Regions from separate parts of the Ligilactobacillus cholophilus genome, predicted to be linked through region 3. Evidence: a T-box and tRNA genes for the amino acid it is inferred to sense, from the RefSeq annotation. Region 3 holds a T-box; the other regions hold tRNA genes.
The links. A T-box is a leader RNA that pairs with one kind of tRNA and senses whether it is charged. The one in region 3 lies ahead of argS (arginine--tRNA ligase), so its partner is inferred to be a tRNA-Arg.
Positions count from the first base shown of each region.

Region 1: it has a tRNA-Arg gene. The T-box ahead of argS (arginine--tRNA ligase) is inferred to sense a tRNA for this amino acid. The anticodon was not compared.
Region 2: it has a tRNA-Arg gene. The T-box ahead of argS (arginine--tRNA ligase) is inferred to sense a tRNA for this amino acid. The anticodon was not compared.
Region 4: it has a tRNA-Arg gene. The T-box ahead of argS (arginine--tRNA ligase) is inferred to sense a tRNA for this amino acid. The anticodon was not compared.

Region 1 covers NZ_CP127832.1:1,009,606-1,011,813, forward strand. Annotated here, with positions in the region: gene QPK35_RS05310 (ABC transporter ATP-binding protein) at 1-447, opposite strand, end outside; gene QPK35_RS05315 (TetR/AcrR family transcriptional regulator) at 475-1,095, opposite strand; tRNA gene QPK35_RS05320 (tRNA-Arg) at 1,194-1,267, opposite strand; gene yjeM (glutamate/gamma-aminobutyrate family transporter YjeM) at 1,469-2,208, shown strand, end outside.
Region 2 covers NZ_CP127832.1:194,733-196,940, reverse strand. Annotated here, with positions in the region: gene gap (type I glyceraldehyde-3-phosphate dehydrogenase) at 1-773, opposite strand, end outside; tRNA gene QPK35_RS01030 (tRNA-Arg) at 1,051-1,122, opposite strand; gene rpoN (RNA polymerase factor sigma-54) at 1,191-2,208, shown strand, end outside.
Region 3 covers NZ_CP127832.1:309,748-311,955, forward strand. Annotated here, with positions in the region: gene QPK35_RS01750 (deoxynucleoside kinase) at 1-372, opposite strand, end outside; gene QPK35_RS01755 (DUF2187 domain-containing protein) at 506-787, shown strand; tRNA gene QPK35_RS01760 (tRNA-Gly) at 848-918, shown strand; T-box leader at 922-1,094, shown strand; gene argS (arginine--tRNA ligase) at 1,139-2,208, shown strand, end outside.
Region 4 covers NZ_CP127832.1:726,792-728,999, forward strand. Annotated here, with positions in the region: gene QPK35_RS03840 (ribosomal-processing cysteine protease Prp) at 1-263, opposite strand, end outside; gene rplU (50S ribosomal protein L21) at 282-590, opposite strand; ribosomal protein L21 leader region at 607-684, opposite strand; tRNA gene QPK35_RS03850 (tRNA-Arg) at 815-888, shown strand; gene QPK35_RS03855 (hypothetical protein) at 977-1,444, opposite strand; gene QPK35_RS03860 (hypothetical protein) at 1,464-2,208, opposite strand, start outside.

The sequences.
Region 1 (2,208 bases), 700 kb from region 3:
TTTATACGCTAAAATACTTGCTACAATTAACATCATTGGCGCCATCATCATAATTCGCATAAACATTAAAGCAACGTTTTGAACTTGCATAATATCATTTGTTGTACGTGTTACTAATGATGATGTTCCAATTTGTTCCATTTCATCATGTGAATAATTAATGACTTTACGGTATACATCACTTCGTAAATTTTGTCCTAATTTTTGTGAGCCTTTTGCTGAAAAATAACTATTAAAAACAGCAGCTGCAACACTAATAAGTGAACAAATCAACATCTCAATTCCGATTTTCCAAATATAATTAATATCCCCCAATGCAATCCCATTATTAACAATGTCAGAAGTTAACATTGGTAAATATAATGTACTTACAACTTGGATTGCTAAAAAGAACGCAGCTCCAATTACCATTTTTATAGGTAAACGATTTTTTAAAATCTTTTTCATTCAATTCACCCTATTCTACTATGTATTTTATTTTCTGATTCCATACTCTAACCAATTCAACATTATATTAAATTGTTTAATCGCATCTTCTCGTGGATTTTCGTTTCCAAGTCGCTTATCGAAAAAATAGCAATGTACAGATTGCATCATCATTGTAATAATTTGTCGTCGTAATAATTCTAAATTTTCCGATGACAAATCAATTTTTAAAAGATTTTCATCAACTTCATCAATAAATGCATGATTTATTTCAAGATGTTTCGTTTCTAAATGCTTTTTAGAAAGATTTAAATTACGAAAAGAAGTAAAAGTATTTTTCCAAAAATCCACTTGTTTTTCATTTGTTAATTCATCCAAAAACTCTTCAAAGAAGATCGGCAATGCTGTAAATAAATTTCCATGATATGTTTTCAATAAAGTAACCCACGAATTTTTTAACTTTTGCGAATACAACTGCACGATGTATTCATGAAGGTCAAACTTATCTTCAAAATATTGATAAAAACTACCACGAGGAATCGCAGCTAATTTAATAATATTATTAATTGACGCTTCGTCTGCTGGTACTCTTGAAAATTCTTGAAATCCAGCATCTAATAAACGTTGTTGCTTTTCTTCTGGCAAATTCATAAATGTTTTTTTGGGCATTTAGTACGTCCTCTCATAAAAAATTAATTAATATGACACTTTGTCATATTAATTGTAAAAAAAGTGGATGTCAAATAAAACCTAACATCCAAATAAAATGCGTTTGATCGGAATCGAACCGATGACCTACCGCTTAGGAGGCGGTTGCTCTATCCTGCTGAGCTACAAACGCAATCTATATCATATTAAGTATAATATATTTTTTTATCCTTAATCAAGGTAACACCTTAACAAAATTATGTAATTTTATTTTTAACTAATTTTAAATATTCTATTATAAATTTAATTAATGTTACATTTTTTATCATAAACCTGTATAATAATTAATTGTACGATTTTTTCGTTTTGAAAATAAGGTAAAGGAGAAGACTAAATGGGCGAAAATAAGGTCAAAAAAATTACAACTGGTGCCTTAGTTTTGATGATTTTTTCTACAATTTTCGGATTTGCTAACACGCCAGTAGCCTTCATGCAAATGGGATATGGTGCTATTTTTTGGTATATCCTAGGTGCATTCTTGTATTTCTTACCAAGTAGTATGATGTATGCTGAATATGGTTCTGCACTTAAAGAAAGTAAGGGTGGAATTTATTCTTGGCTAGATGCATCTATTAGTGGAAAATGGGCATTCATTGCTACATTTATCTGGCTTTCAGCCTGGGTAATTTGGCAAGTAATGATTTCTCAAAAGATTTGTGTTACTGTTTCAACAATTATCTTTGGACATGATACTACTGGTACATGGCACCTCTTTGGACTTAACTCTACTTTAACTGTTGCGTTAGTTTCTATTCTTGGTGTAGTTGCTATTACTTGGTTAGTTAACCATGGTATCGACACAATTGCTAAAATTTCATCAGTTGGTGGTTTAGCAGTTATGTTACTAAATGCTGTATTAATTATTTCAAGTGTAGTTATTTTATTTAAGAACAATTTCCAATTGGCTCAACCAATTCACCACATTTCAGATTTTGCAACTTCAGTTAACCAATCATTCCAATCACCAATTGCAATGATTAGTTTCATGATTTATGCAATCTTTGCTTACGGTGGTTTAGAATCAATGGGTGGTGTTACTGATTCATTAGATAAACCAGAAAAAACATTCCCTAA
Region 2 (2,208 bases), 120 kb from region 3:
TCTTCAGCTGTAACTGCTTTGTCTAATGTTACAACTAATTCTGTTACTGAACCTGTGATTGTTGGTACACGTAATGCGTGTCCATCTAACTTGCCGTCTAATTCTGGAACTACCTTACCTAAGGCCTTTGCAGCACCTGTTGAGTGAGGAATGATGTTTTGTGCAGCAGCACGTGCGTTACGTACATTACCTTTGCGGTCTGGACCGTCTTGTAAGTGTTGTGTTGCTGTGTATGCGTGTGTTGTTGTCATTGTACCTGCTTTGATACCAAATGCATCGTTAACAGCCTTTGCCATTGGTGCTAAGCAGTTTGTTGTACATGATGCAGCTGAAATGATGTTTGCATCTGGTGTGATGATGTCATCGTTTACACCGTAAACAACTGTTGGCATGTCACCTGCTGGTGCTGATACAAGAACTTTCTTTGCGCCAGCCTTCAAGTGTGCTGATGCCTTTTCTTCTGATGTGTAGAAACCTGTTGATTCAAGTACTAAATCAACACCATCGTTCTTAACCCAAGGAATGTTTGTTGCATCTGCTTCTGCATATACAGGGATTTCCTTACCGTTTACGATAAGTGAGTGATCTGTTGCAGATACTTCTGCATCAAATTGACCATGAGCTGTGTCATACTTCAATAAGTGAGCTAACATAGCTGGTGATGTTAAGTCGTTGATAGCAACGATTTCCAAATCATCTGATACTTCAGCAATCCGACGGAATGCTAAACGGCCGATACGACCAAAACCATTAATACCTACTTTTGTAGTCATATTAATATTCCTCCTAAAAGGTAAATTTATACTAAAGGATCGTTAATAAATTTTAACTACCCTTAACACCTTTGAATTATATCAGTAAAAATTGACACGTGCAAGCATATTCAACTTATAAGATCCTAAATTAATCTTATTAATTATAAGCGCTTTTAGATTGCGCTTTCATTTATTGAAATAATCTAGTAATATTTACTTTAGAAAATACTTTATTAAGCACACTTACTTATGTATTTTTAATAAAAAAAGCCGTGATCATTGATCACGGCAAAAATGCGCCAACTGGGAGTCGAACCCAGATTACAAGAACCGGAATCTTGTGTGCGATCCATTACACTATCGGCGCATTTACTTTTATTATATTATCTTATAAAAGTATAAATTGCAACAGAAATAAATTAACGAGGGAATATTATGACTCTTTCTCAAAATATCAATCAAAAGCAATTACAAAAATTAGCAATGACTCAACAAATGCAACAATCGATTAAAATTTTAAAATCTACAAATGATGAACTGTACTCATATTTAAAACAAAAAGCATTAGAAAATCCTTTTATTGATATAGAATTTCACTCAAATTTGAACTCAAAAGATTATGATATAAATCAATTTATTCAAAGCAAACATCAAGTTTCCCTTGACGATTATCTATTAGAACAGGTTCATTTGACTATGCGTAATACCCCAATTAGAACTCTAGTAATTTATTTTATCGAAAATTTAGATGATAACGGATATTTAAGTATTGATATTGACAAACTATACAAAGAACAAAAATTTAATAAAACATTAGTTTTAGATGCTTTAACTCTATTGCAACGCCTTGATCCACCTGGAATTGGTGCACGTGACTTACAAGAATGTCTAATTTTACAAACACAAGATAATCCTTCTGCACCTCAACTTGCTTTGCCAATTTTACAAAATGATTTTATCGATTTTACAGAAAAAAAATGGAATAAATTAGCTAAAAAATATAAAACTGATTGTGCACATATCAAAAAAGTTCTTAAATATGTGCGTACATTATCCCCTGCTCCTGGTGCTGGATATCAAAATAATGAAACTGAATTTATATATCCCGATTTGATAGTTAAACAAGATAAAAACACACTATCAGTTCAATTTACTACATCTAATACTCCTAAAATTTTATTTAAAAAAGCATATTTTAATAATTTTTCAAAAAATACAAATAACGATGTTCAAAAGTATCTTAAAGAGAAAGAAATTGAATATGAACAATTAACTGCTGAACTATCACAACGTGAAGCAACAATTTTAAAAGTTGGTCAAGCAATCGTAAAAAAACAATCTTCATTTTTTCTTGAAGATTCTCATCCATTAAAACCACTTTTATTACGTGATATTGCTCACCAATTACAATTACATGAATCTACAATTAGTAGAGCCATCAGTGGCAAATATT
Region 3 (2,208 bases):
ATTTTGAAGTAATTCTTGATATGTAGAATATTCTACTGATGTGGCATTTCCCATGTCAGTGTTCATTTTCATAAATAGCGCATCTTCATATATTGAACGATCCAAAATATTATTTGCATCTTTTTTTGCATCTTTTATCATACGGAATCTGCGATTAACGAAAAATGTTTGTAAAAGATATGTATATGGATTAGTTGCATCTTTATCGCCATGTGCTCGTTTTTCTGCTGCAAGTTCGTTACCTTTATAAAATAAAGGTAAAACAGGATTATCATCCACTGGTTCAAAAAAAGCTTGTGAACCTAATTCTTTTGAAAGAATTTCTGACATTGTCGATTTACCTGAACCAATAATTCCAGCTAATGTAATCATGCTAATTCTCCTTTAATGTTTGTCAATGTAATTTTACATTTTAAAATGAGATAAATCAAACACGTGATTAGTTGCATTTTAATAAGAAATTTGTTAATATTTCTTAGAAATTTAAGTTAAGGAGAACTTTTTTATGGCAAAAAAATTTAAAGTTGGCGATAAAGTGACATGTAAAGCCTTTGGACCATTGAAGCATAATTTTAGTGGGACAGTAGAAAAGATTTATGAAAATTCTGCTCTTATAAGATTTAGTGAATTTGATCCAAAAGATAAAATTGCTGTAAGTGATTTGCATAACCAAGCAATTGTACGCTTAACTAGTATGGTAATGTATGGTGAGAAGTTTAAGCCTGAAAAAGTAAAAAAAGCTGAAAGTAAAAAAGAAACAAAAAAAACATCAGCTAAAAAGAAATAATATATTGATTTTTATTTAAGCTGACATTAAAAGGATTTTATGCTATACTTAACCTAAATCGCGGGTGTAGTTTAGTGGTAAAACCCCAGCTTCCCAAGCTAGTGTCGCGAGTTCGATTCTCGTCATCCGCTTGGACTTATTCAATGATAGAAACTAGTAAATTTGGAAATATTGCAGCGAGTTCGGGATGGTGCAAGCCGAATATAGGAACAAATTGAATCGCACTTCTTAGAATAATTAGTTGAATATTAAAGTGGATTACTTTTTAATCAATTAGAGTGGTACCGCGGGTTAACTCGTCTCTTACATTTTATATGTAAGAGATTTTTTTATTTTATAGGAGGTTTTAAAATGGATTATAAACAACAAGTTGCTCAAGCAATACAAGATGTAATTGGTAATGACTTATCAATTGAAGAAATTATTGAAAAAATTGAAGTTCCTAAAACTTTGAAAATGGGAGACTATGCATTTCCTGCTTTTGTATTATCAAAAGTTATGCACAAAGCACCTCAAATTATTGCAGGTGAAATTGTTGAAAAAATAAATCAAGATGACTTTGAAAAAGTTGAAGCTGTTGGTCCTTACGTCAACTTTTTCTTAGATAAAAAGAAATTTGGAAAAGATATTATAAGCCAAGTCTTAATTGAAAAAAATCATTATGGTGATTTAAATTTAGGTAATAATGGGAATGTTACGATTGATATGTCATCTCCTAATATTGCTAAGCCAATGTCAATGGGGCATTTACGTTCAACTGTAATTGGAAACTCTTTAGCAGAATTATTAAAGAAAACAAATTATAATCCAATTAAGATTAATCACTTAGGAGATTGGGGTACTCAATTTGGTAAGTTGATTGAAGCATATAAATTATGGGGAAATGAGGAAGAAGTAAAGAAAGATCCAATCAATACTTTACTTAAGTACTATGTTCGATTCCATAAAGAAGATCAAGAAAATCCAGAACTTGATGATGAAGCTCGTGCATGGTTTAAAAAACTTGAAGATGGTGATCCGGAAGCAACTCGTTTGTGGAAATGGTTCCGTGATGAATCATTGAACTTCTTTATGAAAATCTATAAACGTTTAGGAATAACATTTGATTCATATAATGGTGAAGCATTTTATAATGATAAAATGCAACCAGTAATTGATGAATTAAAAGAAAAAGGTTTGTTGGAAGAAAGTCAAGGAGCAATGATTGTTGATCTTTCAAAATATGATTTAAATCCTGCTTTAATCCAAAAATCAGATGGGACAAGTTTATATATAACACGTGACCTTGCTGCTGCTATTTATCGTAAAAACACATATAATTTTGTTCAATCATTATATGTAATGGGAAATGAACAATCAAATCATTTTCACCAATTAGTTGCTGTATTGAAAGAAATGGGATATGATTGGGCAAATGACAT
Region 4 (2,208 bases), 420 kb from region 3:
TTAAAACTTTCAAGTAAAAGTTGAACTTTTGGATGTTGAATTTGGTCAATTGGAAGTTTAACATTTAAAAATCCAGATCCTTCATCCGATTCAATAACTGGATTTGAATCTGCCAACTTTTCCAAACTATTGACTGTATTAATTGCCAAAGCAGAAACAGCAGCACAAACAATATCATGTCCATATTCTCCTGATCCTGCATGACCTGATAATTTAAATCCGCTAATTTTATCTTGATAGTAGCTAATTTGTGCTTGAATCAAAACCTAACCAGCTTTCAATTATGCATTAATTTCGTCAATAACAACCTTTGTATATGGTTGACGATGACCTTGTTTTGTGTGTTGGTGTTTCTTAGGCTTGTACTTAAATGTAACAACTTTCTTAGCACGGCCTTGTTTTTCAACTGTACCTGTAACTGTTGCACCTTCAACTAATGGTGTACCGATTACAGTTTTTTCGCCACCAACTAATACAACTTCATCAAAAGTTACTTTGTCACCTGCTTTAACGTCTAATTTTTCAACGTAAATAGCTTGACCTTTTTCAACTTTTAATTGCTTGCCACCAGTTTTAATGATTGCGTACATCTTGTGCACCTCCTTAATTAATCCTTAGACTCGCCGTAATTTAGTGGCCTCCAAAAGAGACACTTAAACTTAAAACGTGCGGTTGCAGTTGTACTATGCACAAGTACAACAGTTGTATATTATCAGAAAATTTGTGTTTAGTCAAATATATATTAATGAAATTCATTGAAATTTTGAATTGACTTTTTTTCACAATAATAATATAATCATTATGTTGTTGATATGGTTCGGTAGCTCAGCTGGATAGAGCATCCGCCTTCTAAGCGGATTGTCGAGAGTTCGAATCTCTCCCGAATCATTCAATTTATCTAGAGCACAATATCAATCATGATATTGTGCTTTTTTTATAAAAAAATTCAGTCTAAATAAATTAGACTGAATTAATTTTATTTCATAAACATTTTTTCAAAATGACTTTCAATTTGATTTTCATCAAAGTCCAAATCTATTAACCCAAGTTTTAAGAACATATGCCATGCATGTACTAAGCTTTGAGGTTGTCGTTTAAAATAACAACTATTAATCTGTTGCTGAATGCTTAAATAAACCATTGCAAGTGATTCACTTTTCCATTTTTGCCCAATTGCATTTAAATCTTCATCACTCATTAACATAATATATGTCCACTCTTTAAAATTTGCAATTGCAAAAAAATCTCTCATTGTCATGCAATAACTATCAAGTAATTCAGATTTTGATGCTTTATTTCGAATTTTATTAAATAAAGTAGCTAGACTTAAATTTACATTCACTACTAAATTACTATATTTTTCATCTAATGAATAACTCTTAGCTGGTAACATTTCAGAGTATTCACTGTGTCGAGCAATTGAAAACATTTGATTAAAATCCATGACTAAAACCTTCTCTTCATTAATAGTATCTTGGATCATTCTTTATTTCTAAACTATCTAAATTATTAAGGTACCAATCACGTAAGAAATCATACTTATTCAATATATCAAACCATGAAATTCTATTATCTGGGTCTTTAATTTGAATAATCCATTGATTATTTTCTGATGGTCCAATTGCCATTTCTATACCATGATTTAATTTTAATATTGCCTCATTTTGAGTACCTGTAACTAGCATATAATCAGCGTTCGAAGCAGAAATAAATAATTTATCAAGTGCCTTTTGTGGCATTTGAGCATCCATAATTGGATATTTAGCATAGTTTGATGGATCCAAAATATTGAAGTCTACATCAAACCCGTAATCCTCCTTCATAAACTTTCCAATTGCTAAAAGCTGTAATTCAAATTGTCTTAGTACCTCATGAGAAACTTCACTACGATATTTTTTAATTAATAAATCAGTTAAAGATTCACTATTGAATAATAAAAGATGTTTATTAAAATCAATAAAAAATAATGCTTCATTATTTTTACGTTCAACATAGTATGCACTACCATCAACATTTTCTTGAAATGTAAAGTAACCTAAACTATCAATTCCTGGAAATTGATGATAAAGTTCATCATTTTTTTCATTAGCTTGTAAAACAAGTTTTTCAGCTTGATGCAAACCTAATAAGCGGCTTAAAAATATTAAATAAAAATCCTGCTTGCTATATTGTTGTGGATATATCAAATAAGCTGAATCTAGCTGATAT